Regions from separate parts of the Halioxenophilus aromaticivorans genome, predicted to be linked through region 1. Evidence: predicted binding sites of a transcription regulator. Region 1 holds the regulator's gene; the other holds the start of a gene.

The links. Region 1 encodes LexA, which represses DNA repair genes until DNA is damaged. Its sites were predicted from a motif close to TACTGTATNNNNATACAGTA; they were not measured.
Region 2: a site for LexA is predicted at 9,141-9,160, ahead of ACGHM3_RS18675 (putative DNA modification/repair radical SAM protein). Genes of this name have one in related genera too.

The regions. Positions count from the first base shown of each region.
Region 1 is NZ_AP031496.1:2,492,804-2,508,073, reverse strand. Features, by position in the region: gene ACGHM3_RS10945 (Na(+)-translocating NADH-quinone reductase subunit A) at 1-923, opposite strand, end outside; gene ACGHM3_RS10940 (glyceraldehyde-3-phosphate dehydrogenase) at 1,407-2,798, opposite strand; gene mfd (transcription-repair coupling factor) at 3,128-6,574, shown strand; gene ACGHM3_RS10930 (CsiV family protein) at 6,576-7,610, shown strand; gene ACGHM3_RS10925 (cold shock domain-containing protein) at 8,187-8,408, opposite strand; gene ACGHM3_RS10920 (hypoxanthine-guanine phosphoribosyltransferase) at 8,979-9,542, opposite strand; gene ACGHM3_RS10915 (mechanosensitive ion channel family protein) at 9,535-10,629, opposite strand; gene nagZ (beta-N-acetylhexosaminidase) at 10,644-11,711, opposite strand; gene lexA (transcriptional repressor LexA) at 12,283-12,891, shown strand; gene ACGHM3_RS10900 (SulA-like leucine-rich domain-containing protein) at 12,894-13,340, shown strand; gene ACGHM3_RS10895 (GNAT family N-acetyltransferase) at 13,807-14,370, opposite strand; gene ACGHM3_RS10890 (hypothetical protein) at 14,711-15,270, opposite strand, start outside.
Region 2 is NZ_AP031496.1:4,362,886-4,378,155, reverse strand. Features, by position in the region: gene ACGHM3_RS18720 (response regulator) at 1-367, opposite strand, end outside; gene ACGHM3_RS18715 (response regulator) at 364-831, opposite strand; gene ACGHM3_RS18710 (ATP-binding protein) at 824-2,278, opposite strand; gene ACGHM3_RS18705 (hypothetical protein) at 2,482-2,691, opposite strand; gene ACGHM3_RS18700 (sigma-54 dependent transcriptional regulator) at 2,703-4,001, opposite strand; gene ACGHM3_RS18695 (BON domain-containing protein) at 4,215-4,889, opposite strand; gene ACGHM3_RS18690 (DUF1761 domain-containing protein) at 5,221-5,619, shown strand; gene ACGHM3_RS18685 (MFS transporter) at 5,629-6,849, opposite strand; gene ACGHM3_RS18680 (TIGR03915 family putative DNA repair protein) at 6,951-7,811, opposite strand; gene ACGHM3_RS18675 (putative DNA modification/repair radical SAM protein) at 7,822-9,132, opposite strand; gene ACGHM3_RS18670 (DASH family cryptochrome) at 9,235-10,563, opposite strand; gene ACGHM3_RS18665 (SDR family NAD(P)-dependent oxidoreductase) at 10,570-11,310, opposite strand; gene ACGHM3_RS18660 (MFS transporter) at 11,392-12,636, opposite strand; gene ACGHM3_RS18655 (calcium/sodium antiporter) at 12,856-13,836, opposite strand; gene ACGHM3_RS18650 (M13 family metallopeptidase) at 13,964-15,270, opposite strand, start outside.

The DNA of each region.
Region 1 (15,270 bases):
GTCCTGCCACCGAACACAGAACCTGAAACGATACGGTTGTCACCAGCTTTCAGCTCACCTGCGGTGAGTTCTTCCAGGCAGGCACCCATGCGGGTTTTGATTAAGCGTGGACGCTCTACCTGTGGACCACCTAGGGCGACTACGCGATCGGTGAAGATTTTACCCGTGGTAAACAACTTGCCGAATGCAATAACGTCCTGATAACCCACTGTCCACACAGTCTTGGAAGCGGATACTGGATCGAGATAATGAATGTGCGTACCAGCGTTACCAGCGGGGTGAATACCACCAAACTCTTTAGCGGTGACTTGACCACCGGCGGTTGGGATATCGGCGCCTGGCGCTTGACACACATACACCACGCCATCAGTCAAAGCAGACAGAACTTTCAAACCATCAATAAAGGCTTCTTTTTGCTCTGCAATCACTACAGCGGGATCGGCTGCCAGGGGATTGGTGTCAATGGCGCTTACAAAGATCGAGTTGGGCGTAGAATCTAAGGCGGGTACTCGGCTGTATGGGCGAGTACGCAAAGCAGCCCACTGGCCAGACTTAGCTAAATTAGCTTGGACTTTATCGCGGCTAATTGACGCCAGCTCTGCGGATGAGTAGCTGTCAAATTCAATGAAGTCGTCGCCTTCAATGTCGATTACGACGGATTGGAGTACCCTTTTGGCGCCGCGGTTTACCGCGGATACAGTGCCAGAAGCTGGCGCTGTAAAAACAACCCCCTCGGTTTTTTTGTCGCTAAACAACTCTTGACCGAGTTTTACTTTGTCACCGACTTGGACTGCCATAGTTGGCTTCATGCCATGGTAATCCGGGCCTACTACAGCCACAGATTTAACCTGGGCTTTGGCATCGATGACTTGTTGGGGTGCCCCTGATATGGGTAGGTCCAATCCCTTACGGATTTTTATCATACACCTTGCCTAATCACTAGTTGGACTGGTCTGACGGCCACTAACACAACGCGTTGATTTGCTATCTGAATTAGTCCGCCAAACGCGGTTTAGGATTGCTATTGTCTGACTTCTGTTTGATTTACCTGCCCGAGCGGGCAGCAGATTTGAACAATAGCCTATTCGCTGAACTCTAGTGTAGAACAAGAGTCAGCAATCAGCTCACAGTAAAACTCTAACCGCAAGTGGTTATAGCGTTACCAGCTGGTGTGGTTAATTGAACACTCGACAGCCAGCGGTAAGGCTGCTGCCACCAAAAAATCCGCGCAATTATATGTGTGAACGTTAATGGATACCAGTCCAGTTACCGTTTTTTTACTTCAATATAGGTAAAAAAACCTGCAATCTCAATCATTTAGCAACTTTGGGCAGAATGCCCGATCAGATTATCAGATACAAAAAAGGCCGCGTAAATGCGGCCTTGGTAGGACTACTCGGTTTCCACTATCGATAGTAGTTTTCCGGGTAGGTTTTTTGGTCAACGCCAGCGATCTTCTCCAAACAGCGCATAACTTGGCAGCTATAGCCAAACTCATTGTCATACCACAGGTATAAAATCGCCGTTTTGCCCTCAGCGATTGTCGCCTTGGAATCAAAAACACAGGCGTGGCGAGAGCCAACGATGTCCGTGGATACCATTTCTGGTGAGTTGGTAAAGTCGATCTGCTGAGACAATGGAGAATGCAACGCCACTTGGCGCAGATATTCATTCATTTCTTCAACCGACGTCTCTGCGTTTAACTGCAGATTCAAGATCGCCATGGAAACGTTGGGTGTCGGTACCCTAATCGCGTTACCGGTCAGCTTACCTTTAAGCTCTGGCAATGCCTTAGCCACCGCTTTTGCAGCGCCGGTTTCGGTAATGACCATGTTTAAAGAAGCCGCTCGGCCGCGACGATCGCCGGTATGGTAGTTATCGATCAGGTTTTGATCGTTGGTGTAGGAGTGAACCGTTTCAACGTGGCCCTGAGAGATACCATATTTTTCCAGCACCGCTTTCAACACCGGCACAATGGCGTTGGTGGTACACGAAGCAGCGGAAACGATTTGGTCTTCTGGCTTGATGTCTTCGTGGTTGATACCGTAAACGATGTTTTTAAGATCGCCTTTACCTGGCGCGGTCAGTAGAACCTTGGCCACACCCTTCGCTTTTAGGTGCTTGCCTAGGCCGGCTTCATCACGCCACACACCCGTGTTATCCACTACTAAGGCGTTATTGATGCCGTATTCGGTGTAATCGATCTCGGATGGGTCATTCGCATAGATAATGCGTACCTCACTACCGTTGATCACCAAAGTGTTGGTGTCTTCATCGACGCGAATGGTGCCTTTAAAAGAACCGTGAACCGAGTCCCGACGTAGCAAGCTAGCACGTTTAACCAAGTCATTGGCCGCCTTACCTTTACGCACCACAATGCCGCGCAAGCGCAGGGCTTCACCGCTTCCGGTTTTTTCTACCAGCAGACGCGCTACCAAGCGGCCTATGCGGCCAAAGCCGTAAAGGACAACATCCTGCGGCTCACTTAAAGGGGCCTCGCCACCGATGAGGTCTTTCAGTTCGCTGGCAACGAAATCATTGATGTTGATGTCTCTGCCGGCATTCATAGCAGCTACGGTTAACTTACCGAGATCAATGCGCGAAGAACTTAGGTTCAGCTTTGCTAACGCTTCGAGCACAGGATGGGATTCGAACTCAGACAGCTCGTTGCCTTCAACCTGGCGCACAAAGCGATGCGCTTTCATGACGTCGATAACAGAACGGTTAATCAGCGGTTTGCCGTACATGCTGATAACCACGTTTTTTTCCCGGTACAACGCGCCAACCAGTGGAATCATAGACTCCGCCAGTGCCTCGCGCTGCTTCCAATCCTTGAAATAATCATCCGGCTTTGGTCGATTCACTTGAATACACCTTTTCTATATATTTTGTTGATTGATAAAGGTACGAATTGTCTCGCCGCCGCCGCACGCCCAGATGCTGCACAGCAACGAGGGCGCCATTATCCCGGCATCACTGCTGCTGCGCAACCGCCGTATATACTCAGCAATTGGTAGAATGGAACCGCCTATCATTTTGTGATGACGAGGCATATAGCCACTTCGATTCCTGCGCATTCATCGCTACAATGCCCGCACTTTTGCGCCATAGAGAATTTTGACTCGATATGTTTTCACCCCTCGAGCCGCCACACTACAGCCCTCAGTCGTCCATTTGGGGCAACTTGTCACCTAGCGCCGCCGCCCTGACGTTCTATCACGCCGTGCGTCGTAATAAAGGCGCACACCTGGTAGTCACCACTGACAACCGCTCCGCCCTTCAATTTGAGCAAGAACTGCGCAGCTACGCCCAGGGTGACAGCCAGTGCCCCGAGATTATCCACTTCCCAGACTGGGAAACGCTGCCCTACGATCACTTCTCACCCCACGCAGACATCATCTCGGATCGACTGGAGGCGCTTTTTAAGCTATCAGCGGCCAACAGCTTTATTTTGGTAGTGCCGTTTTCTCTGTTAATGGTGCGCTTGCCGCCCCGAGGGTATGTGGACGCTCACAGTCTGATACTGGCCAAAGACCATCGACTAGACATTGAGTCTGTCTGCGTGCGGTTAGATAGCGCTGGATATCACCGGGTGGACACGGTCATGGAGCATGGCGAATACGCCGTGCGCGGTGCATTGGTGGATATTTTCGCTATGGGCTCTAATACGCCCTATCGAATTGATCTCTTCGATGACGAAATTGAAACCATTCGGACTTTCAACCCCAGCACTCAAATCACCATCGACAACATCAACGAAATTAAGCTGTTGCCGGCCCACGAGTTCCCACTGGATGATCAAGGCATCAAACGATTCCGCGACCAGTGGCATTCGCAATTCGATGTCGACCACAAAAGCTGCCCTATTTACCAAGATGTTTGCGAAGGCATTTCTCCACCGGGTATCGAGTACTACCTACCGCTATTTTTTGAGCAACTTGAAACGCTGTTTGATTACATCGGCGAAGGCGCGCAGATTTATAGCTATGGTGACCTGCCCAATGCTGGAGAGTCATTTTGGTCCGAGATAACCGCCCGTTTTGAGAATCTTAATGTCGACCCCAAACGGCCTCTACTAGCACCGAACAAAATTTATCTCGCCTCAGATCAAGTGTTCGCCCTGTTAAAGCAGGTTGAGCATACCAAGATGCGGCCAGAGACCGACTCCGGGGTGGCAGCACAGGTGCAACCACTGCCCAACCTCACCGCCGATCAGCACTCTAATAAACCCCTGGCCAACCTCCACACCTTTTTGAGCCAATCCGATGCCACTGTTCTCATTTGTGCCGATACCCAAGGCCGACAAGAAATCCTGTTAGAGCAATTGAATAAAGGAAGGAACAAAGTTGCTGCTGTAGCGAACTACAATGCGATTTTTGAACATCCTGGGGAACAACTGATCACCGTTTGCCCAATCGAAAAAGGATTTCAGCTCACAGCCGGTGATGGCCACACCATCGCTTTAGTGGGCGAAGCCGATCTTTACGGCACCCGGGCAACGCCTTTGCGGCGGCGCAAAAAGCAGATTGATGCCACAGAACAGGTGATCAAGCATTTAACCGAGTTGTCTTTGGATTCACCGGTGGTGCATCTCGAGCACGGCGTTGGCCGATATCGAGGCTTACAAATCATCGATATCGATGGCCAAGCTAACGAATTTCTAACCCTTGAATACGCTGATCAAGCGAAACTGTACGTCCCAGTGGCCAATCTGCACATGATCAGCCGCTACGGTGGCGCCGACGAGCAACAGGCCCCGCTGCACAAACTGGGGACCGATGCATGGAGCAAAGCCAAGCAAAAAGCGGCGGAGAAAGTCCGCGATGTGGCCGCCGAACTGTTGAATGTTTACGCCCTGCGGGCCGCCAAGAAAGGCAAGGCCTTCGACTACTCAAAAGAGCTGTACCAACAATTCGCCAAGAGCTTTCCTTACCAGGAAACCGAAGATCAACAATCTGCCATAGATGCCGTTATTGCGGATATGGGTTCAGCGCAACCCATGGACCGACTGGTGTGTGGGGATGTGGGTTTTGGTAAAACCGAAGTTGCCATCCGAGCGGCGTTTATTGCTGCCATTGCCGGCAAGCAGGTTGCTTTGATGGTACCCACCACCCTACTCGCCCAACAGCATTACGATAATTTCACCGACCGCTTTGCCCAGTGGCCAGTAAAAGTAGGCTTGCTGTCTCGCTTCCAAAGTACCAGCCAAATCAACGCCACTTTAGCCGAACTCAAAGACGGCAAAGTAGACATTATTATTGGTACTCATAAGCTGATCCAGGGCGACGTAAAGTACAACGATCTAGGCCTAGTCATTATCGATGAAGAGCATCGCTTTGGCGTGCGCCAGAAAGAACGCTTTAAATCGCTGCGAGCGGAAATCGATGTGCTGGCACTAACCGCCACACCCATCCCGCGCACACTCAATATGTCCATGCAGGGCGTGCGCGATCTATCCATTATCGCCACTGCGCCGGCCAAGCGCTTAGCCGTAAAGACCTTTGTACAAGAGAAGCAATCGAGCTTAGTTAAAGAAGCCGTGCTACGCGAAATTTTGCGCGGCGGCCAGGTGTACTACCTGCATAATGATGTCAAAAGCATCGACAAAACCGCGGCCGATTTACAGGTGTTGGTGCCCGAGGCACGAGTCGGCATTGGCCACGGCCAAATGCGTGAGCGTGAACTGGAAGGCGTGATGAACGACTTCTATCACAAGCGATTCAATGTATTGGTAGCCACAACCATTATCGAAACGGGGTTAGACATACCCAACGCCAACACCATTATCATCGAGCGAGCTGACAAGTTTGGCTTGGCTCAGTTGCACCAGCTACGCGGCCGAGTGGGACGTTCCCACCACCAAGCCTACGCCTATCTACTCACCCCGCCAGAGAAAAAACTCAGCTCCGATGCCAGCAAACGTTTGGAAGCCATCAGTGTCGCCACGGAGCTGGGCTCTGGCTTTACTCTAGCCACACACGATCTGGAAATACGTGGCGCCGGCGAGCTACTGGGCGAAGAACAAAGCGGACAAATACAGCACGTTGGCTTCTCGCTTTACATGGACATGCTAGACAGAGCCGTCAAAGCCATTAAATCTGGCAAGCTGGCAGAAGCCAAACTCGAAAACGACGAGCAAACCGATATTAACCTGCGTATCTCCGCCTTAATACCAGACGACTATTTACCGGATGTTAATCAGCGCCTGTTACTGTACAAGCGCTTGGCCAATACCACCAATGAACAGGAGATATTCGACCTGCAGGTGGAAATCATCGACCGTTTTGGCAGCCTACCGGAGCCAACCAAAAACCTTATCCGAGTGACCAATCTGCGCTTAAAAGCCGAACAACTGGGCATCGGTAAGATTGAAGCCAACAACGAACAGATTAAAATTGAATTTCAGAAAGAAACCAGCATAGACCCAATGAAAATTGTAAATCTGGTGCAAAAACAGCCCCAGCGCTACGCTTTAGACGGCGCCAACAAGCTAAAATACCGCGTTGAAATGTCCGATGCCCACGCTAAATTGGAACAGGCTGAGCAGTTAATGCAAACCTTGCAGAGTAAATAAAATGACGCGATCCCACCACAACCACGTACGAAAAGCACGATTTGTAAAATCATTGGTTGGCTTGGCCATCGCATCCATGGCTCAAGCCAGCCTAGCACAGAGCGATGCCGATAGCGGCGAGCAAACCCCTTGGTACCAGATTGAATTGATCGTTTTTTCCCAAACGCTCAATGAGGTCGACGCCCAAGAAAGCTGGCCAAGTGACATCGTACTGGCCTACCCACTGGGCACTACCACACTGCAGCCCTCCCCAAAGGAAGGCGCCGAAACCAGCGACGAACTTGAATCGCAAGCCCCGGTTGAGTCACCAACAAACCAGCCAAAGGAATACGTTGGCACGCAACCAGAGGCGCTAGACCAGGCATCGATTGATGGCGGCGTGCCAAGTAGCGAACCTGTCACAACCGAGCCATTTACTGAGCTTTCCAGTGATCAGCACAGCCTAAACACACTGGTCGAAACCCTGGAGCGCAACAGCAAATATCGCGTTTTAAAACACGTTGCTTGGCGACAACCAGCCTATGACAGTGAGGATACTAGACCAGTAGTGATGGTTGGTGGTGATGCATTTGAAGATCACCACGAGCTGGAGGGTACGGTAGCGCTGAAGGTTTCTAGGTACCTGCATTTACAAACTAATTTATGGATGACGCAGTTCTACCCCAACTACGGCCAGCAAAGCGGCTACACCAAGTGGCCAGCCTTGCCCGACGTGCCTGGGAGCGAAATTGGTGTTGAAGGCACTCCAGAAGCACTGGAATATTCTTCCGAGGGGTGGCTAACAGACACATCCAGCGCAAACACCTCCACCAGCCAGTTCGGATTGGACAGCAACTTCTCCAGTAGCGAGATAAAAGGTCCCGCGTACATCATTGATAACATTATTTTCAACCATCAATCCCGCAAGCTTAGAACCGACGAGCTGCACTATATTGATCACCCCGCAATGGGCATCATCGCCAAAGTCACCGAGTGGGATCCTACCGCCAGCAACACCGAAGAGATGCCGGGGCCAGCGTTGAACGACGGCAATTAATCGAGCAAAAGCGTCAAAGGCCAGCGCAGTGACTAACCGGAAAACCAATAGGGACAGTTGGCCAAGGCCACTCAATAACAGCACGCATCTGGTTGATATCAACTTTTCGCACTACAAAACTGGCTAGTCCGGGAAACTCAAAGGAGGAAACAAAGAGTTGAAAGGAGCTGAGAGACTTTTGGGATTGATAGCCGTAGTTATTTGAAGCCTAAGTTCAGCCGCCTAAAGCCATGACCTTAAAGGCCGCTCTTACGCATACTCAACATGCCAAGCGACTCAGCATGCCAACTACTTGTACACCTACCTAGTGCAGGCCACCAGAGCTTAGCGAGCGTTACCCCAACCGAGGCCGTATGACTCTTTGGACAATACGCAACACCATCGGCAATCGCTAAGCTGTTAGCCTTTAGAACGAGGAATCCAGCACGCGCTCTGACGCTGCATACGCTACCCAAACTTCAAAAACCAGCGCAGTAACTACAAGGGCACTCGCTTCGTTAAGAGCCAGCGACTAAGCGATTAATTGAACCAAACGAGAAAAATACCACCCGCCCCACCAGAAGCGGGTGCTCATTTTTAATTTGTGGCCACACTCACCACGTTGTCGGCCTGCAAACCTTTATCTCCTTTCAAAAGATCAAACTCCACCAGTTGACCTTCATTCAGAGATTTATAACCGCTGCCGGTGATGTTGCGATAGTGTACAAACACATCATCACCCGCCTCAGATAAAGTAATAAAGCCGTAGCCTCTTGCATTGTTGAACCACTTAACAGTCCCGCGATCTCTAGTTGCCATTATTTTACACCCCGTTATTAGTATTAAAGAAAACAACCAAAGCAATGTAATACTCAGATCATTCCCTACCTGGTCACACCAAGTTCGTTATTCGCAAAGCGGAATTGCGACGCCAAAAGCCAAACAAATGAACCCGGAGGGTGTTGCTCGAGACTGGAGAATTTTAAAAGAAATCGAATTAAAGTATTAAAACCACCAAACCATTCGAAATAACAGGACTGTAAAGTAACCACTATTTTGAATCTGAACAACGTTTGCAGGAGCCCTCAGAGATTGATTGACTGATGAGTAAAAACATTATTGCTTTACACTAATTTAGACAACCTAAATGTGGTTTTAGGTACCAGCTTTTTTAATCGTAGGTGAAATTATTTTCGCATATCGCGTAAGTCATCATAAATTTAACAGTAGTTTTTTATTTATTATTACGAATTTCACTGATTGATCACAAAATAACTTTCCCATTGCCAATTCAACTACCGCCACCTTAACCGGTAAAGTCATTACCCCACAAAGCGAAACGGCAACCCTGAGGTTGCCGCCAAAAAGAGCCGCAAAAGAAAATCGTTATTAAGAATCTTCCACCGCGTATATTGCCGGTAGGTTTCTAAAAAAGCCTTTGTAGTCCATGCCACAACCAAATATAAACTTGTCTGGCACCTCGAGCCCTACATAATCTCCAAACTCCGGAGCCACACATCGGTCGTGATTTTTTTTCACCAACAAAGCTGCCTTTACCGAGGCCGCGCCCTCGGCACGGCAAAATTCAACCAACGATTGCAGCGTTATCCCTTCATCCAAAATATCATCAACCAAAATCACATCCCTGCCCTTTAAGCTCGATTTAGGCTCCGCAATCCAATTTAACTTTCGTCCAACCACTTCGTCGCCGTAGCGAGTCGCGTGAATGTAATCCATTTGTAGCGGCATTGTTAATTTACTAACGAGTTTAGCCGTAGCAATCAACCCACCGTTCATTACACAAAGAACAAGTGGTGTTTTTTCGCTGTAGTCGTCATTTAAACGCGCAGCTAATTTTGTAATGGACGCATCGACTTGTTGTTCCGATAACAACACAGAAGATTTTTTAAAGATCGCCATTGCATCGTCATAGGCAGTTATTTTTTTATTCACTTTGAGCAGACTCCTTTGACAGTTTAGACAGCTCTGGCAAGCTATTTATATGTATAGTGGATGTTGGGAAGGCAATTTCTGCCCCATTACTTTCAATAATCGACATTACTTTAAATAGCACATCTTGCTTAACTTGGTGGTAAGTCACCCAGTGGGTTGTTTTTGTCAAGACATAAATAAAAAAGTCGAGGGAGCTAGGCGCAAAACTGTTGAAGTTCACAATTTGAACCAAGTCATGGTCAATTGCTTCATGCTCTGCCAACATCGCTTTCACTTGTTCAACGATCTGCGGCAGTTTTTTCGCATCTTGATAACGCACACCAATAGTTTCGTAAATACGACGATTTGTCATTCGCGATGGATTTTCAACAGAAATCTGGGTGAAAATTGCGTTGGGTACGTATAAAGGACGCTTATCAAAGGTACGAATCACGGTTAAACGCCAGCCGATAGACTCCACGGTACCCTCTATTTCTTTATCCGGAGAGCGCACCCAATCGCCCACTTTAAAAGGCCGATCAAGATGAATCATGATCGCGCCAAAAAAATTGGATAACAGGTCTTTCGCTGCAAAGCCTACCGCAATACCACCGATACCACCGAAGGCCAGCACACCGGATACGCTGTAGCCAAGAGACTGCATAATGATCAACACACAGGAAACGATGACCGAAATGCGCAGTAACTTGCTCACTGCTGCAGCCGTAGTTTCATCCACCGAAGCCTTGTTGCTTTGGCCTGCTACCAGAATAGTTTCCGCCTGTTTGATAAACCGCACCAAAAACCAAGCCAGCAAAAGGATCAGACCAAGTTCGCGCACCAGGGGTACGATTTCCAGTAAATAGGAAGCGTCCTGTTCTGGATAGGGTTGCGTGGCAAACGCTAAGCCCACCAACAAAATAGCAATGTTGATAGGGGCCATGGCGGCGGTGATAAAACCATCGTCCCACAGGTTCCGAGTGATATTTGTCTTTTTCAGAAGATGCTTAAGAATCAACCGCACAATAAATGCAACGGTAAAAGTGATTAACGTGATGACAAAGGTCTGCATCATCCAATGATCAAAATACGCTTTTAAAAACTCCATCGAAACGATCCTATTTACTGTGGCGCTTTAGGCGCACAATCATCGATCTGCGCAACCTGTTCAACGAGAGCCAAGGCCGATTGAAGGCGAGCACTTTCTTGCTCTGAAAGAGTAGCACTTGATTTGTTTATCATGGCCAGCTTTGCTTGATAGGCCACCTGAGACATTTGGGTTGTAGCAAGCTTATCCAAAACCTCCACAGCCCCCTCTCGGTTATTACACACCAAAAGCAGATCGCAACCGGCGGAAAGCGCAGACTGGGCACGCTCATAATAGCTACCGCCGGATTGTGCCGCTGCCATACTTAAATCGTCGCTAAAAATTAGCCCGGCAAAACCCAACTGCTGACGAAGAATATCCTGCAACCAAACCGACGAAAAACCAACCGCATTGTCGTGGACTTCCGGAAAAACAATGTGCGCCGGCATAACGGCTTGCAAATGCGAGCGACACAGATGGGTGAAGGGAACGAGATCATCACTAGCGATAACATCAAAAGGACGCGAATCTATGGGTAATTCGTAATGGCTGTCCGCGGCAACCTTACCGTGGCCTGGGAAGTGTTTACCGACGGCAGCCATACCCGCCTCTTTGAAGCCGTCGCAAAATGCGGCACCAAGCTGGGCCACCATTGAGCCGCTGTTGCCAAACGAACGATCGCCGATGGCTGCACAGTGACTGGAGTCTAGGTCCAATACTGGAGCAAAGCTCAAATCAACACCCAAGGCGTTAATTTGCCTTGCCAATAACCAGGCCACCTCTTTGACGGTTGATATTGCCACGGCAGGATCTGAGCGATACAAAAGCCCCAACTTTGCCATAGGGGGAATACGAGCGACGCCTTGTTTTAAGCGCTGAACCCTACCCCCTTCCTGATCCATACAGATCAAGAGATCCGACCGCAACGATCTGAGCTGGGCGCAGAGCTGCCGAACTTGATTGGCATCGACAATATTGCGGCTAAACAGGATCACCCCGGCAGTCGCCGGGTGCAATAGTACCCGACGGTCTTCCGCGGTCAGCTCTGTGCCGGCAAAGTCGACGATGGCCGGCCCACTTATGACAGGTGTTTGTTGTGACATGCTGCTAACTCGACGCCTTTTACAAAGCCGGCAACACTATGATGCCAGTGAATAGGTGTCAACCCAAAGCCGGCCTTGCTCAATCCGTCAGGTTCCTCCTATCGCCCTGTTACCGATATAGCCTGTGACTCAAACCGATTTAACTCGAGTGCTCCGCACAAAGCTGCCTCCATCGAGGATCTTATTAGGCCCCTAAAACGGACCAATTTTGTGATTGTTAACACATATTAAACTATCGACGAGCAAAAAACTGTTTGTACATACAGTAAAACTAGGGTATAAATCACTGTATAAATCAACAGATGGCTACCTACCCCGCATCGCTGTGCGATCAGCTATTAGCATTGAGCAAGAAGCCAACGGCGCATTGGGGTCTTTACAGGGGTTGTGTTGTAAGTGGTGTTGTAAGTGGTGTTGTAAGTGGTGTTATAGGAGGTTTTGCCTGGGTACCTAAGGTGGAACCGGCACTGCCAACTGGCAAGGTACCAATAGCAGTAACAACTCGCTGTAAGACAACGCAGTAATAAATAGCAAGTAAAACAACAACGAACCAAACCAAGTGGACCTACACATGGAAAAATTAACGGCTCGGCAAGAACAGATCTTTAATCTGATTAAGTCTCACCTAGAGGAAACCGGCTATCCGCCTACTCGAGCGGAAATCGCTGAGATTTTGGGGTTTCGTTCGCCTAACGCAGCTGAAGAACACCTAAGAGCATTGGCACGCAAAGGCGCCATTGAAATGATCCCCGGGGCATCTCGGGGAATACGCATTCCCGAGCCGGAAAACAGCGGTTTACCGATTGTGGGGCTGGTTGCTGCCGGCCACCCTATTCTGGCTCAGGAAAACATCGACACCTTTATGGATGTTGACCCTGCCATGTTCTCACCCAACGCAGATTACCTGCTCAAAGTGCGCGGCATGAGCATGAAAGACGTCGGTATTATGGAGGGCGATTTATTGGCCGTGCACAAAACCACCCAAGTTCGATCCGGCCAAATCATTGTCGCCAGAATAGAAGACGAAGTTACCGTTAAACGATTAAGACGTGGAAAGAATCGTAATCACATCGAGCTGTTACCCGAAAACGACGAGTTCGACATCATCAACGTAGATCTACGCGAAGAGAGCTTCTCAATTGAAGGTTTAAGCGTGGGCGTTATTCGCTTGGGAGTGTAATCATGGCCGCTACATTACCGCTAGATTTTGAAGTAACAACACCATTGGCAGCAACACCATCTGTTGCCAAGGGCGTTCCTGCCAGTAATTCTGATCACATCACGGAATTGCTCGTATCAAAGTACTGCCCAGACTATCTGCAACTGTTGTTGCCCATGCTAAGCCACCAATCTCGTATTGCTGGCTCACGCTGGATAACCTGGATTGCCAACTCCAAGCTCGATAAACAATTGTTGGAGAGCTTCGGTGTTGATACACAAAAGGTCCGCTTTGTGTATCCACGGGATACCGACGTAATCTTTGACCTAGTTGAAGAAGCCCTAGTTGCTGGCAACAGCCACTGTGTTGTTGCCGTTAACGAAAACTTTTTAGCTGAACAAATGCATCTCTTAAACAGTGCTGCCAAGTTTGGTAACGCGATGGGAATTCTGGTTTCGCACCGAGACTAACCCCACTCTTAGATAACGCGCCCTATGGCGAGCTGTCTGCGAGAATTGGTTGTTGTGGAGGTGCGGCCGGCGAGGTGTGGCCGGCGAGGTGTGGCCGGCGAGGTGTGGCCGGCGAGGTGCGGCCGGCGAGGTGTGGCCGGCGAGGTGTGGCCGGCGAGGTGTGGCCGGCGAGGTGTGGCCGGCGAGACGTATTTTACGGGAAAAGCGATTTGTAGCCAGTATGAAGAGGCAAATTGCTACATCGACTTTGTAAGCAATTGCCAGATCCGGTGCTTTAGGCCAAGGTGTTTAGACCCGAAGCTTTAAACACGACACCTTAAGCTCAGTAGGTTAAACCCGGCTCCTTGTATTTAGACCTAGCACCGCTATAAGAGGCCGTAAACCGAGCATCTCAACTCCAGGACCTCAGGCTATTCTCTATAAACCGGCCTTTAAATCAGCCCGAACATTAAGCGTAAAACAGGCCTTAAAAAAGGCGCTTGGATAAAAACAGACTGTTAGGGTCTTGCTTGTAATTTGCAAACGGTGGGCACTCGGCAAAACCCATTTTGCCGTAAAGGGCCTGCGCCGGTTTAAAGAACGGCATACTCCCGGTTTCTAAACTCAAACACTGATAACCCCGCATTTCAGCTTGCTCAATCACAAACGCCACCAAGGCTTTGGCGATGCCCCGATTTCTAAAAGATTCCGCCACTCGCATGGATTTGATTTCGCCCTCCAAAGCGGGTGGGCAACTCTTGCCAGCATGCAAGCGTGGCAGTTCTTTTAATGCAATACAGCCAACTATCTGTCTATCACCTGCTGCATCCCTCTTGCCGCCATCACTTCCTTTGCCAGCATCAGTTTTGGCGCTTATAGAGTACGCCGTCCAAAAAGTGATTTCCGGAGCCCGCAGCCCTTCTATATCCAACGCATGTTTGGATTCAGGCGGTGAAACAGCCCGCATATCGTCTATATGCTGTTGTAAAAAATTGGCAATTGCTTCCCCACGTAAATCGTCTTTTTCAATGCAGATATCCGCAGGATTCATAGCTGCCAGGGCCTGTAGTATTAGGTTTATGCTACCTGAGTTAATATTATTTGAGTTTACGTGATTAGTTTCGTGCTATTGGGGTTCATGCTACTAGGGTTTGTGCGACTGGGTCTGTACTATTAAGATTTGGGCCGTTTGATTTCCTGATAAATACGATAACAGCGAACGAACTGGCTGCGCAAACAAATGGGCCCTAGCCATCGCGTCTAGTCATCGCGTAATGGTACTGGCGCCCAGAGCAGGCTAGCTTGGTGTATTGTTGCGTAGATGGGTGGCGGTTTTTCACCGCTTTTAATTTAGGCGGATCTCTCTGGTGATTAAAACAGAGGTTACAAAGTTAAAACTCGTGGTAGTTTTCTCTGTGGCGTTGCACCATTTCATAGCAAGCTTGGTAAAATTGTTGGCATTGCTGCTGTGATAAAAAATACTTTCCACTGCCAACCTGCTCTGGCGACACTGGGGTAACACCCGCCCCAGATTCTTTGGCAATTAATACCATGCCAGAAGGCTCACTTACCGTCGGGCTGGCTGCTGAGCGAGCTTGGCCCTCTTCAGCGTCTTCAGCTTGCAATGCAATCGGGTGTGTTTTAAGAGCATCGTAAGCCGTTATGAGCCGCTGTAACCAGCTACCCTGGGTCCGTGCTAGGCTCGCCAACTCAACCAGCTGTGGGATTACACTGCCCTCTTGGCTAAATTGCTCTAAATCCGCAATGCTGGCTGGTAAAGAACCGCCTGCGCCGACACTGACGCTACCAACCTGCTGGTTAACTTCTTGTAGGTAATTATTCAGCGCACAGCCTAGCAACTCCACAACGGAATAATACCCGGCAAGCACCGCCGTTTTGTTTGCGCTTGGCTCTTGATCTAACAACGCCTTGGCCAACGCTAAGCGCTGGT
Region 2 (15,270 bases), 1.9 Mb from region 1:
CGGCGCGGGCTAAACGTGAGGCGCTCAACTGTGACTTTACAAGGTAATCTACGGCCCCAGCCTGAGAGGCTTCTGTGTCCAGGCGAGTGTCGTCTTGGCCAGTGAGCATAATAACAGGCGCAGTAAAGCCCAGTGTTTTGGCTTCCTTAAGTAACGTCACACCATCAACTGCGCCCAAGGAGTAGTCCATCAAACAGATATCGTGCTCGTTTAGAGCCAGGGCTTTGCGGGCTAGGCCGAGGTCTGGGGCCCAGTGCAGCTCGTAGTCGCCACCTTCGATGTCCTCGAGCAGATCGCGGGTGATGATAAAATCGTCTTCATCGTCTTCGATCAGTAAAATGTTGATCTTTTTGTTGGCGGGGCTCATGGTGAGTCTCTTAGCAGGTTTTGCGCGGTGCTGTGTTTTGGGATTTCCACGAACTCAATCCAATATTTGCCCAGTGCAGACATTAACTCCACCAGCCCTTGAAAGGTAACCGGTTTGGTAAAGTAGGATGCCGCACCTAGCTCGTAGCCTTTGAGCATATCTTCCTCAGCTTTAGATGTGGTTAGTATCACCACGGGTATGCGCCTTAGGCAAGGGTCTTTTTTAATTTCATTCAGCACTTCTCTACCGTCCATGCGCGGCATATTCAAATCCAGCAGGATTATGCCCGGCCATGGATTGTCACCGGCAAATTTGCCTTCTCCGCGCAGGTATTCGAGTAATTCTACGCCGTCTTGTACAAATCGAATTTCGTTTCGCACATTGCCTTCCAGTAGGGCATCTCTGGCCAGTAATTGGTCGTCTTTGTCATCGTCAGCCATGAGTATCAGCATAGATTCATTCATCCTCACTCTCCTGGAATGTTAACGCGTCGTCGTTGCCCCAGAGCGGTTCTTTGATTTTAGTTGGCAGTGTAATCACAAATGTGCTGCCCAAGCTGGGCTCACTGTGGATTTCTATTGAACCCTGGTGCCGCTCTACTATGCGGCGGCAAATCGCCAAGCCTATGCCGTTACCCTCGTAGCGGTCGCGGCCGTGAAGACGCTGAAACGGCGTGAAGATTTTTTCTAAATACTGCGGCTCGATTCCAATCCCGTTATCTTTAATGCGGATAACGGTTTGCTCGTCGTCGGTAGTGTCGCAACTAATGCTAATGGCCGGTGTTTGACCTGGCGAAACAAACTTGATGGCATTGGTCAGCAGATTTTGGAATAGCTGCCGCATCTGCGAGGGGTCTGCATCAATAGTTGGCAATGAATCAATACTCACCGCAGTGTGGGTTTCTTGAATTTTCAGCTCCAGCAATTCTGTAACATCGGCCAGTACCTGATTTAAATCAACCTCGATAAAAGGTTCTTTACGAGTGGAGACTCGGGAGAAGGCTAGCAGATCGTCGATTAAACGCGACATGCGCTCGGCGGCAGCCTGCATACGGTCAATGTAGTCTTCTTTGTCGCCCAGCTTGCCTTGATAAATGGTTTTAATTCGCCCGCCAAAGGCCTGAATTTTACGCAGTGGTTCTTGCAAATCATGGGACGCCACGAATGCAAAGTCCTGCAGTTCGCGGTTACTGCGCTGTAGCTCGTTGGAGTAGTGTTGTAGTTCTTCAGTACGCGTTTGCACCATGTTTTCCAGGCGATCGTTTTCTTGCCGGTGACGAACCAGCGCTCGGTACACTTGTACCGCGACCAGAACAATCAAAGCAAGGCCGACGATATTGGCGATTATCATGGTGGATCGCAGGTGCCTAGCGCTGGCGGCCGCTTTTTGCGATTGTTCCGCCAAGTGGGCGTATTCAGCGCTCTCCATGGCTGACACTAACGAAGAGATCTCCGTCATGCTGGTGTAACTTTGCTGCATCCAGCGCTCGGCCAGCGGTAGGGAATCCGGCTTGCGCTCTTTTTTTTCAATGTGCAACGCCGTAGCTTTTAACCGAGCGATAACTAGCCGTTCCAACGTGGTAATGTTTTCCCTTTGACCTAGCAGGGAGGGATATTGCTTTAACTGAGTAAGGTGCAAATTGATTTCATTGACAGCAAAAAAATACCCATCCAGGTACATCTCATCACCGGATACAAAAAAACCACGCATACCCAATTCAGCGTCTTGTACGGCTGCATAGAAGTCTTTAATCGTACGCAGTACGGATTTAGTGAGGCTTGCGTCGGATTCGTTTTCTGCCAGGTTTGAAAACGCTTGGTAGGATTGCAATGCATTTAAAAACAACAGCACCAGGGCGACACCTATGGTGCCCGCCCAAACTCGAATGTACTTTCGGCCACGTTGTGGCATGCACTACCTCGGAATTTCGGTTTTAAGTCTACGTTGCTGGGCGAATTATTACCCGGCTAAGGTATGCAAACGCTCGTCGTTCGCAACAGCCTTGGACACAGATATCGGTTAAAGCCGTAACTGGCTTAACGCGGCGTTGGGGTGCCTAAAATCAATATTGGTGTAAGCCCCTTACCGGGAGGTAGCTTTGCCGCCGCCGCTAATTAATTGCTGTCCGTTTTACTAATGCTTTGGGCACACAACTTGCACTCAGACAAAATTTTATCTATACAGGCCGTGAGCTGCGCGGCGCCCTCGGCATTTTTACTGGCCAGAAGTTTAGCGAGCTCCGCGTGCACTGAAATATTATTCAAGTGATTGCGGACGGTGTGGCGAAACTCGGATTGGCTTTGTTGTTGGGTTAATTCTGGCACGTGTTGAGGCCTCACTCGTACTGGTTGAGTCGGTTGTATAAGGTTTTAAGGCTAATGCCGAGCATTTTTGCGGCGGTGGGTTTGTCACCGTCTACTTGTTCTAACGTTACCGTAATCAATTGTCTTTCCATTTCTTGAATGGTGGTGCCGGCGGTGAGTGCGTTTTGCGAAGTGGTACTTTCTGCAAACGGCGAAGAAAACTCCTGTGGCAACGACAACGTATTGGTGGTTGAGTCCGTTAGAATAAAGGCTCGATACAAAGTATGGCGCAGTTCCCGGATATTACCTGGCCAGTTGTAGTCTATTAAACGTTGTTTGACATCGTCGGTTAACACGATATTACGTTGTTGTTCTTTGTTGAAGTGCGCAACAAAGTAGTCTGCCAGCAGAGATACATCGTTGCCGCGGTTGCGTAGCGGTGGCAGGTCAATAGGGAAGACCGCCAAGCGGAAATAAATATCCTCGCGTAGGCACTGCTCGGTGGCTAATTGATCTCTGGATCTATTTGTGGCAGAAATGACGCGACAGTCTATGGGGATATCTTCGGTGCCGCCTACACGGCGTAGCATGCCAGTTTCCAATACCCTTAGCAGCGTCGGTTGCATATCGATGGGCATTTCGGTGACTTCGTCCAAGAACAAAGTGCCGCCCTTGGCCTGTTCAAATAGGCCGATTTTGCGACTGGTGGCGCCGGTAAACGAGCCCTTCTCATGGCCGAACAATTCACTGCTGAGCAGTTCTGGAGAGAAGGCGCCACAGTTAGCGGCAACCATTGCACCGCTGCATTTGCTGGCGTTGTGGATGGCCTGTGCAACCAGCTCTTTACCGGTGCCGCTTTCGCCCATGATCATGACGTTGGCGCGGGTTGGCGCCACCCTTTCGATGTAGTTATACACCTTTTTGATGACCGGCGATTCACCTACCAGCACGCCGAAATGGGCGTTGCTGTCGGTAGCGTCTTCTGGCTCTGACAAAAGGGCTTCAATGCTGGCCAAGTCGATGGGCTTAAGCAGATAGCTCACCCCAGGACCAGCGATGGAATTTACCATGGATTTAATGGCTGAGTGCCCGGTGATAAACGCGACCTTGGGTGGGCGGGATTCCGCGCTTAGGTTGTGCAGAATGTCGAAGCCGTTGCCGTCGGGAAGCATGATGTCCAGCATTAACACGTCAAAGTGTTCATTATTTAAGCGTTGGTTGGCGTCCTGCGCGGTTGACGCAATTTCTACCGTGTGACCAAGCAGTTTGATGAGCTCGGAGGTGGCATCGGTGAATAGAGAGTCGTCATCAACGAGGAGTACTTTTGACATTTTGTGTTCCTTAAACCAAGCACTAGTGGCTTGTTATATGTGGCTGTGCTGTTTGGGTCTGGCCCAGGCATTCTCATGCGTCATAGTAGCGTTTCTCTTATACAGTGCCAATGTCTGCGGCGGGATTGTTGATTGCCAGCACGTGGGTCTTTGGCATTGTGGTGTAAACGAAAAAAAGCGGGCTAGTGCCCGCTAATCGCGCTGCTTATAGGGTTAGCTTTGAAGTACTTTGATTTGATTTTGTACTTCAACAACGTCGTCTGAGTTGGTGGCAATGGCTTCAGCCAGCTGTTTTTGCACGTCTGTTTCAACTTCGCCACTCAATATTACTATTTGGTCTTTGGTATCAACTTTAATGTCGATGGCCGAGAGGTCATCGTTCACCAAGTATTTCATTTTGATAACGGCCGTTATGGTGGCATCTTGTACCGAGGCTAGGAATTCGTTTCGCTCACCATCCTTTTGCTCGTCATTAACGACTTCGATGCGGTTATCAACGCTCTCTATGCCCTCGATTGACAGAGCGATCTCATTGGCCAAGTCCTTCTTAACACTGGAATCGACTTCGCCGGTAAGTACAGCATTACCGTCTATGACCTCGGAATCCAGTTTAAAATTGTTTAGATGTTCGTTAAACAGAAAAGCCGTTTCGATCTTGCCTTCCTGCCAGCCGTTTTTGAAGTAAGCCTCACCCTCGTCGGTTCTTTGCTCGATGGTCTGGCCAACCTTTTGGGTAGCGTCCTGGGTAGCATCTTTCGTTTGCTCAACGGCAGACTCAGTTTTGTTGGCAACGGAGTCTTTATCCATGCCGGCGAAAGTCAGTGGCGCTGTCACTAATGTAACGCTGGCGACGGCTGCGGCTAGTGATTTTTTATGTAGCAATTTCATCGTTTTCTCCTTCTGCGATGGCAACGCTGGTGGCGTCTAACGCGTAATTACCAGCTCATTGATTGCCTGCATGTGCAGATTAAGTGGGTTCAAGCAGCTTAGAGTAAGTGCCTCTGTTTAAGGCTAACTTACTCAGGCTCGTGTAGGTGGTAGCTAGGACCATGCCAACACGGAAAAACCCCAAAATCCGCCGGCTTAGGCTGGTTTAATGCGCTATGGACACGCTAATCCTTGTTATTCACGCTATGGTTTGTAAAAGTTACAAGCCTGTTTAAGAGGTATTGCAAATCGGCAGTGACCATTGCCACTTACATAGAATACGGGGGCATCGATGGCTGACATTAATTATTTTGCAGTGCTGGTGGCTAGTTTGCTGGGCTTTGCCATAGGAGCAGCCTGGTATTCACCCATGATGTTTGGAGTGTATTGGATGCAGGCGGTGGGTTACGAAAGCAAACAGGGCAAAATGCGTCACCCTGCCATTATCTTTGGCGGGTCTTTCTTTGCGTTGTTTATAGTAGCTGTGAATTTGGCTTTGTTTTTAGGCCCGCAGTCCACCTTGGCCACGGGCACGATGTACGGATTTTTCACAGGCTTCGGTTGGGTGGCCATGGCTTTTTTGGTAAACGACCTATTTGAAAACCGGCCATTTCAGCTTTATTTCGTTAACGCCGGCTATCAGGTGGTTACCTTCACGGTTATGGGTGCAGTAGTCGGAGCTTGGCACTAGCGTGTTTCGCTAGCCTTTATGGCCGAACAAAAAGAGCACCCACGCTGCGGCGAAAATCGCTGTCACCACGGCGCCTATGGCAAATAGGCCCTGGCTGATAAACGGCGCTATAAGCGCGGTACCAGCGGCGGCGACCAGTATTACCAGTAATATGATCAGTGCGCTGGCCCGAGCGCTGTCGGCGCCGGCGGACTCCAATGCGGCATAGAAGCCCGGTGGCCCACGCACGCCAAAGCCTAGGTTGACCCAAATAAACAACAGCCAAACAGCCCAATTATGAGTTGCTGCCCAGCCCTGCTGAATAGCAAACCCATAGAGGCAAAGCCCGGTGGCGCCTATAAGGCTAATCACGCTGCCGGCGCAGATCATGGGCGCGCGGCCAAACTTTTCTACCCACCAGTGGCTGCTGCTGGCTGAGGCGATAAAAAAGCTCACGCCGATCATTTGCATTATCACAAAGTCTCGAATATCCCCGCCCAGTGGGCCGGCAAATAAAGCGGGTGCAGCAAACACAAACACCAATAAGCCGCCCAGCGCACAGGCTTGGCTGTTAGCTAAAAGCAGAAACCGAGAGTGGCGCAGCAACCGTCCGTAGTGGTGATTGCTGTCTAAGGGTGGGTTAACCGGCATGGTTGGGTAGAGCCGCCACCAAATCACCAGTAACGCCGCGCAGGCTACTGCCACCGTCCAAAAGCTGGCTTGCCAGCCCCATATTGCCAATAGCCATGCCCCCAATATCGGCGCCAACGCCGGTGTTAAGGATTCAATACTGCTCATTACACCGATGGCCCGGATGGCTTGGTTTTCGGGCAGAAGGGTACGAATCATAACCGGTGCAAATACAGCGGCTGCGGAGCTGGCCAAGCCCTGCAAAAACCGCAGTGCTATCAGTTGTTGCAAGCTGGTCACAAGGGTGGCCAGGACAGAAAATAAGCCATACAGGCCCAGGGCGGCGACGATGATCATACGCTGGTCCCAGCGGGCGCCCACTTCGCCAAACAGCAGCAGGCCGATACCAACTCCGGCCACAAAGCTTGCCAAGACCATTTGCGCTTGGGTGCTAGTGCCGTGCAAAAAGTCGGCGAGTTGTGGCACTGCGGGCAGTACCAAATCGGTACCGGCGAGGCCGACAATGGTGCTGGCAATGATGGATGCCAACAACAATAGCGTTCTGCCCCGCGAGGGCAAATGAGGGGAGGCGGCCTGAAATGGGCTTGGTGATTTAGACACAGAGAGTACTTGGTGTGGATGAGCGAACGGTTAGTCTGCACTGTAATGGAGGTGCTGCACATTGATCAAGCCAACAGTGCAGAGCAAGCGCTGGTAGATGATCAGTCGTTGCGCTTCTGTCTTAACTCGGCCTGTTGCTGCTGTACTCGCTTGGATTTGGCCGTTTTTTGCCAGGGTTGCGCGGCATCGGCGGCAACATAGCCTTCGCTGGTGCTTTGTGCGTTACGAATAAGATCCTTGATTAGGGCCGCCTCGGGTAGGTTTTTCCAATATTTTTTCGGCATTTCGCTCTGCATGGCCTGCACCTTAAGGCGGGCCGGGTTAAAAATACTGCGGTAGTATTGCTGCCACAAGCTTTCGCAATCGTCCTGCATGCCTTGGGGCCGGGCTATGCCTTCGCTGAATGTCAGTATAGTTTGATCCCAGTGCATGCACCCGCTGGGAGAGAGTAACGACCAAGTCATGTTTTTAAACCGCTTCACAAAAAAGGGCGCGGCGGTGGCAAAGATGTCATGTTCGGGTTCAAACCAGGCAAAGTACACCTCGCCTAGCAGATCGTGATCGAGTTTTTGAAAGCGAACGAAGGCTTCCATTTTGTGAATGTCTCGGCAGATGGTCTGGTGCCAATGGCGTAGCAGTTTTACTTGGGGATCGATGGCATCTTGCAGCAGGTTTTTGTTTTCGTACACCAAGCGGTAGGCCAGGCTATAGAATACGGCCCACTTTTGTTCGTCGCGGTAGCAACTGGCTCTGGCCAAGAGCTGTAAAAACTCAGCCGTGATGGTCGGTGTGGGATTAACCACATCTACTTGTTCAAAGTCGTCGCCGCCGAACACCAAACCTTGTTGGGCCTGTTGGCCGGTGCTATTCCAGGTAAGTTGGGTTGGGTCGATTTTGCGCTTTAACAGTTTGCGTGTCAGTTTACGCCAGGCTTTCAAATCGTCTACGTCGACTTCAAACACGTTGCCTACCTTAAAATAATGATAATTGTTGAGCTTGTTTAGGTTGCATAAAATGGGCTTTCAAATCCGCCGCGGTAAGTAATTTGTTGTGCGGGTTGTAATCGGCGGTTTCGATAAACGGTCCCACTTTTTTGGCCGATAAACCACAGCGGGATAAATCGCCAATGCGCAACCTTCTAAACTGCCGAGCTTGTATTATTTTTTCGCAGCCACGCACGCCCACGCCGGGGATGCGCAATATCATCTCTTTACTGGCGGTGTTGATATTCACGGGAAATAAATCGCGGTTTCGGATGGCCCAGGCCAGCTTGGGGTCGATGTCCAGGTCCAGCATTTGATGGGCTTCTGGCTGGTTTGTATTGGGCTGATTTGCATCGGCAGAGGTTGAGTTGCCGATGGGTGTAATTTCATTGACGTTAAAGCCATAAAACCGCAGCAACCAGTCGGCTTGGTACAGCCGGTGTTCGCGCATTAAAGGCGGCGGCATGGACGGCAGTTGTTGGTCGGAATGCGGAATAGGACTAAACGCTGAATAATACACCCGGCGCATTTTATAGCGCTGGTACAAACCGTGGCTCAAGGTGAGAATTTTGGCATCGGTGGATGGGTCTGCGCCGACGATTAATTGGGTGCTTTGCCCAGCGGGGGAGTAGTCAAACTTGGCTTTCTTTTTGCGCCGGCTGCCAATTTCTTTGTCGGCCTTGTGCTCTTTGGCTTCGTTGATGTGGTCTTGCAAGGTGCCCATAGACTGGTGGATGGTTTTGGGGTTTTTTTCCGGGGCTAGCTCTTGCAGCGCGCGCTTGCTGGGCAGTTCGATATTAATGCTAAGGCGGTCGGCGTAAATGCCCGCCGCACGCAATAGCTCCGGGCTAGCATCGGGGATGGTTTTTAAGTGAATGTAACCGCGAAAATCGTGTTTGACCCGCAAGGTTTTGGCCACACGCACCAACTGCTCCATGGTGTAGTCTGAGCTTTGAATAATGCCCGAGCTTAGAAACAGGCCTTCGATGTAGTTGCGCTTGTAAAAATCTAAGGTGAGGTTGACCACTTCCTCGGCGCTAAAGCGGGCGCGCTCTATGGGGCTGGAAGCTCGGTTGATACAATAACTGCAATCGTAAATGCAGAAATTGGTCAGCAACACCTTAAGTAGAGAGATGCAGCGCCCGTCTGGGGCGTAGCTGTGACAAATCCCCATCCCGCCGGAGGTAGAGCCCACGCCACTACCGTTACTGGAGTCGCGTTTAACCGTGCCGCTGCTGGCGCAGGAGGCGTCGTATTTGGCGGCGTCAGCTAATATGGCGAGTTTCTGTTTCAGCTTCATAGTAAGTTAACTGGTTAAGTGTACAGTATTATAGCGGCTGAAATCATTTCTGGAATAGGCAGGCACAAATACTTGTAATTGGATACGTGTACTGGACTACTACTAGCCGCAGGGCCAGTCAGCCGCGTCGACGGCGTCCAGGGGCAGGCCGTGTTTCTGGCCTTGCCAACGCATAATGAACTCGCCATCGGGGTCGTATTGTTCGGTCTGCTTATTGATGTCGAAATGCCGCTTGCCTCGTGGGTCGCAACCTACGCCGGCCAAGTATTGCCAGTTGCCCCAGTTGCTGGCCACGTCATAGTCCACCAGTTGGCGCTCAAAGTAGGCAGCGCCGTAACGCCAATCCAGTCCCATCTCATTGACAAAGCAACTGGCGACGACTTGTCGGCCGCGGTTGGACATATAACCGGTTTGATTAAGCTGCTTCATACAGGCGTTCACCAGTGAGTAGGGGGTATTACCTTGGCACCATTGCTTAAAACGGCCGGGGTAGTAACTGGTATGTGTGGGTTTGTTCTTGATGCCCTGGGGATGGAACAGGCGGGTTCCGTGTGCTCGGGCGTAGCATTGAAAGTACTCCCGCCACAGCAGTTCGAAGCCAATCCAGTAGGTTGAATCGTTGCTACCATTGTCTGCCTCGTATTGCCGAAGAGCGCGCAGAATAGCCCCCGGGCCCAGGCTGCCGTTGGCAAGCCAGGCGGAAAACTTGGTGGAGTTGCGCCAGCCGTCTAGTTCGTTGCGCACCGCCTTGTAACGGCTGGCGTTATCAGTACTGAAGTAACTGTGCAGGTGTTGTTGTGCCGATTGCTCCCCGCCTCGCCACGGCAGTGGTTGCTCGCCTGCGGTTGCTTCCGGAAATGCCCTGAGTTGCGCAAAGTGTGGCCGGTTGGGTTGCTCGGGCAGGAAGTCGGGCGCCGTTAATGGATCAAAAGCGATGTCGGCCAGTAGCGGCTCTACCTGCTTGCGAAACCGGCTGTAGCTGGCCGGTAGCTCGGAGTAAGCAAAGGGCAGGCGGCTTTGGTCGAATAAACAACTGCTGTTTGCCAGGCTAACGGTGCAATCGTTTAGGGCCTTTGTGACCGCCTGCAGCTGTTGGTTTTCGTACCAGCCAACGGGTGTGCTGGCGGCAACGCGACTGACGTTAAAATGCTCGCCCAATGCGGTAACAGCCGTTACCGGTTCATCAAAAAGGCAGTGTAAGTAGCCACCGCGCTGGCGCAGAGCAGTGCTGAGCTCGGCCACGGATTGCAGCCAAAACCTTAGCCTGTTTTGGCCCATGGTTCTTAGCCCGTACCGGTTGTTTGCTAGCCAGGCTGGGTCCAAAACCACTGCGCACACCAATTCGTCGGTCTTGCTACACGTGGCGTGGAAGCTCGGGTTATCGTGGATGCGTAGGTCGTTGGTAAACCAATACAGTGTAGTAATAGGCATAACGGCTTAGTTGGGTATGGGGGTGTTGTCCCAGGCGAACACCTGGCCGCTGTCGATGTTCGTTTTACTGCCCAGTACCGCCATCAAACACTCGGCGGAGTAGCTGGGCGTGAATAATTTTTGCGGTGCGACGTTGCGCTGAAACGGTTTGGACAGCTCGGAATCCACAGTGCCCGGATGCAAGCCAACCAACACGCTGTGCTTGTGGCTGCGGGCCAATTCGACGGCGGCGGTTTTGATAAACATATTCAACGCCGCCTTAGCGCTGCGATAACTGTACCAACCGCCAAGTCGGTTATCACCAATGCTGCCAACCCGTGCCGATAACACACCACAGCGCGACGCTGAGCCTTTATCCAGCAATGGCAGTAAATGCTTTATAGCCAGGGCCGGGCCCAGGGTGTTTACTTGAATAGATTCTAAAAATGCCTCGGCTTCCAGTTTCGCCAGGGATTTTTCAGGTTGCATCGCCTCGCTGTGTAAGGCTCCGGTGGCGATGATGAGGGTATCCAGCGGCGGGTTTTGTTTTAGCGTTTGGGCTGCGGCCAGAAGGCTTGCCTCATCGGTGACGTCGGCTTTGATAAAACCTTCATCGCCAACGTTGGACGGTTGGCTTCGGCTCAGGCACCAAACCCGGGTATTCCGCTGTTGTTGATACACTCGCACCAGGGCATTACCGATGGCGCCGGACCCGCCAAGGATAGCGACCTGTTTAACGGTGGCAGTGTTTGTAGAGGAATGAGTCACATTAGGGCCGTTCTTTAGCTATTTGCTCGGTTGTACGGCTGACTCATCCAATTGGATTAGACTGGGGCGATGACTGAGAGGTTACGAATTCATCGGTTTGGCTGCTGCAGCCGGTTGGTTCTCTGTGGCGATTTGGCTGAGCAGGGCGAGGGCAGTAACCAGCAGGGCCATCACGCCAATGAGGGCCACATTGTATTGTTGATGTTGATCGTACACCCAGCCAAAAGTGGGGGGCGCCAGCATAGAAAACGGCATAATCACAAACGACATTGCGCCCATCACTTTGCCAATCTGAGCAGGCCCATACAGCCGAGATATCAACAAGCTCCAAAGCGGTAGCGTGCCGCCGCCAGCCAGCCCCGCTAATGTGACCATTGCCATAATCCCGGCGTACTGATTGAGCTGCCACAGCCCCAGCATTGCCAAACTCATTGCCACCAGCATGGTGGATAACGCCAGTTTGAGACTGATCCGGTCGCTGATGCTGGCGACAATCAATTTACCGGCAAAATTAGCGCCGGAGATAACCGACAACAACAGCGCCGCTTTGGCTGCGGTTATGCCCTTGGTACCACTGAATTGCACCATATTGCTCACCACACCCATGGGCCCTGCGAACAGGCTGCCCAAAACCACGGAGGTTATCCAAAAGCGCGGTTGGCTCAGCAAGGTTTTGGTTGTAATGCTGGCCTGTGGACTGATTACGGGCTGTTGCCGGCCTGGGGGTTCTGGCGTGATATTGCGGTCCTGGGGCCGATTGCTGATCAAAAATAAAATCAGCGGGCTGGTGAGCAGAAACGTAATGAGCGCGTACAGTCGCAATGCCATGCGCCATTCCATGCCCTGCAATAGCCACTGCAGTAAAGGTGGAATTAACAAGCCGCCTAGGGCGCCGCCGCTGGCGGCAATACCCATGGCCATGCCACGGCGTCGATCAAACCAGCGGGCCAGCAGCGCAGAGGCGGCAATGGGCCCTAAGAGAATCGTGGCCATCGACATAAACACGGCGTACACCGCCACCACTTGCAACATGCTGCTGGTAAACGACAGCAGCAAGAATCCGCCTCCTAAAAAGCCACCGCCTAAAGCCATCAGCAGGCGTATGGAGAAGTTATCGAAGGCCCGGCCAATTACGGGGCTGAGCACCCCGGACAACATGGATACCACCATCACGCCCATCATTAATTGCGCATTACTGGGCTGGAACTCGGCTTTCAAAGCCACCGCAATGATGGAGTAGCCGGTAAAAATGCTGGCCGAGCACACAGCTTGAACCGTGAGCACGGTGGCTACCTGCCACCAACCGGGATAAATGGGTTTTCGCACAATAGCCTCTTTGGTTTTTATTTTTTGGCGATCAGTGTTCAGAAAATAACTGGTTAGCGATCAATGAATGGCATTGCAGTCCGACATTGATGGAGCTCACGTGTGCCGAGGCGGGGGAGGAGAGAACCGCCTAAGATAGCCTTCACTATATTAGGCGGGGTGGGCGTTGAGCACTAGGCCAGGGGCCACGTTCAACGGGCCAAAGTTGCTGGCAACCGGTCAGCCAGCGGCGAAGACCGATTGCACTAACCACACGTTGTAAGCGACAAAGGCGACCACTAACAGGCCACCTTCGACTCGGTTGATGCGTCCCTGGCGGCCTTTGAGGCCATAGGCCATCACAAACATGGCAAGGGTTAAGCCCAGCATTACCGGCCAGTCCCGTTGCATGACTTCGGGCAATATATCCGGGATGGGAGTGATGGCGCCGGCGATACCAGCCACGGCCAGCAGGTTGAACATGTTGGAACCGACCACATTACCCAGCGCGATGTCGTGCTCGCCTTTTCTGGCGGCAATCACCGTGGCGGCCAGCTCGGGCAGGGAGGTTCCCAGGGCGACAATGGTAAGACCAATAATAAGGTCGCTAACACCCAGGGAATGAGCGATAGTCACCGCCCCCCAAACCAGTACACGAGAACTGACAATCAATAACACAAAGCCGGCTACCAGCCAAAAAATGGCCAAGCCTAGGGCCATATCGTGGCTGGCCACTTCTTGCTCTGCGTCGGCGGCCAGGGCGTCGATTTCGCCGCGCAGGCCATTAAAAATCTGCCAGCCGATCACGCCAAAAAAGCCCGCCAGCAATATAAACGATTCGGTGCGGGTGAGGGCACCGTCATAGAACATGGCGCCGGCGATCAGTGTAATGACGATTAAAATCGGCAGTTCGCGTTTGACGATTTGCGAACTGACCAAAATAGGCACAAATACGGCGGTGATACCAATCACTAAGCCGGTGTTGACGATATTGGAGCCAAGTGCGTTGCCAAGGGCCAGCTGCGGATTGCCCTCCAGGGCAGCCATGGCCGATACCACCATTTCCGGTGCCGAGGTGCCAAAACCAACAATAACCATACCGATGAGTAGGCTGGGCATACCGGCGTGTTTGGCTGTGGCGGCGGCACCATCTACGAAGCGGTCTGCGCTCCAAACCAGCAGTGCGAAGCCAGCCAAAATGGCGAGAGAGGCCAGTAACATGGGGAATCCTTTGCTAAAAACGAGAGGAGGAATTGCAGGCGGCTAGGGTACAGATTGTGTGCCGCTGCGCAAGTGAAATCTCTGTGAATTGGCCCGTGATAAACCAATTATCACGGGCCGTACCGAGTTACCAAATTTTAACGCGCTGCGCTGGTGGTAGGTACAGCTGATCGGATTCGGTAACGCCGAAGGCATCTACGAACTCTGGCATGTTGCGAACCACGCCGTTAACGCGGTAGCGAGCCGGGCTGTGGGGGTCGGTTTTCAGCCGATTACGCAGATTCTCGTCGGTGTACTTCGACGCAAAAGCCTGGGCCCAACCAATAAACAGTCGCTGTTCACCGGTAAAGCCGTCGATTACCGGCGACGGTTTGCCCTGCAAAGACAGCTGATACGCTTTGTAGGCGATGGTCAGTCCCCCCAGGTCACCGATATTTTCGCCCAGGGTGAGCTGGCCATTAACGTGCTGCTCCGGCAGCGGCTGGTAGCCATCATATTGCTCTACTAAGGTTTGCGTGCGCTGGGTAAAGGCCTGGCTGTCGGTGGGCTGCCACCAGTTTTCCAATTTGCCATCACCATTGTAGCGTGAGCCTTGATCATCGAAGCCGTGACCCATTTCGTGGCCGATGACGCCGCCAATGGCGCCGTAGTTGATGGCATCGTCGGCCTCTAGGTTAAAGAACGGAGGCTGCAAAATGGCCGCTGGGAAGACGATTTCATTCATCAGTGGGTTGTAGTAGGCGTTCACCGTTTGCGGGGTCATAAACCATTCGTTGCGATCGATGGGTTTGCCTAGCTTGTCGATCTGTTGTTGGTATTGGAATTGCTCGCCATACAGCAGGTTGTCCACCAGGCTGGTGGTGGAGACTTGCAACTGGCTGTAATCCTTCCATTCATCGGGATAGCCAATCTTGGCGACAAATTTCTCCAGTTTGTTAATGGCCTGTGCTTTGGTGTCTTCGCTCATCCAATCCAGGGCCAGAATGCTCTCTCGGTAGGCTTCGCGCAGGTTTTCTACCAAGGTGGTCATGCGAGCTTTGGCTTCCGGCGGGAAGTGCTTCTCAACGTAGAGTTTGCCCACTGCTTCGCCGGCAATTTGGTCGGTAAAGGCGATGCCGCGCTTCCAGCGGGCGCGCTGCTCCTGGGTGCCGTAAAGCGTTTTGGAATAAAAGTTAAAATCCTCGGTGGCCAGAGCCTCGTTTAGATAGGGCGCGAGGTAAGTGAGCGCGCGCCATTTTAGGTAGGTGCGCCACTGGTCTAGAGGGATTTCTGCCAACATTTCGTTGAGATGCAGCATAAAACTGGGTTGGCCGATAATCAGCTGAGGTTGATCGGCGATTTGCGCAGCGGATAAAAACTCGGACCACGGCGTGTTGCTGTTTTGGCCGATTAAATCTTCGGCTGTGATGGGGTTGTAGGTTTTTACCGCATCGC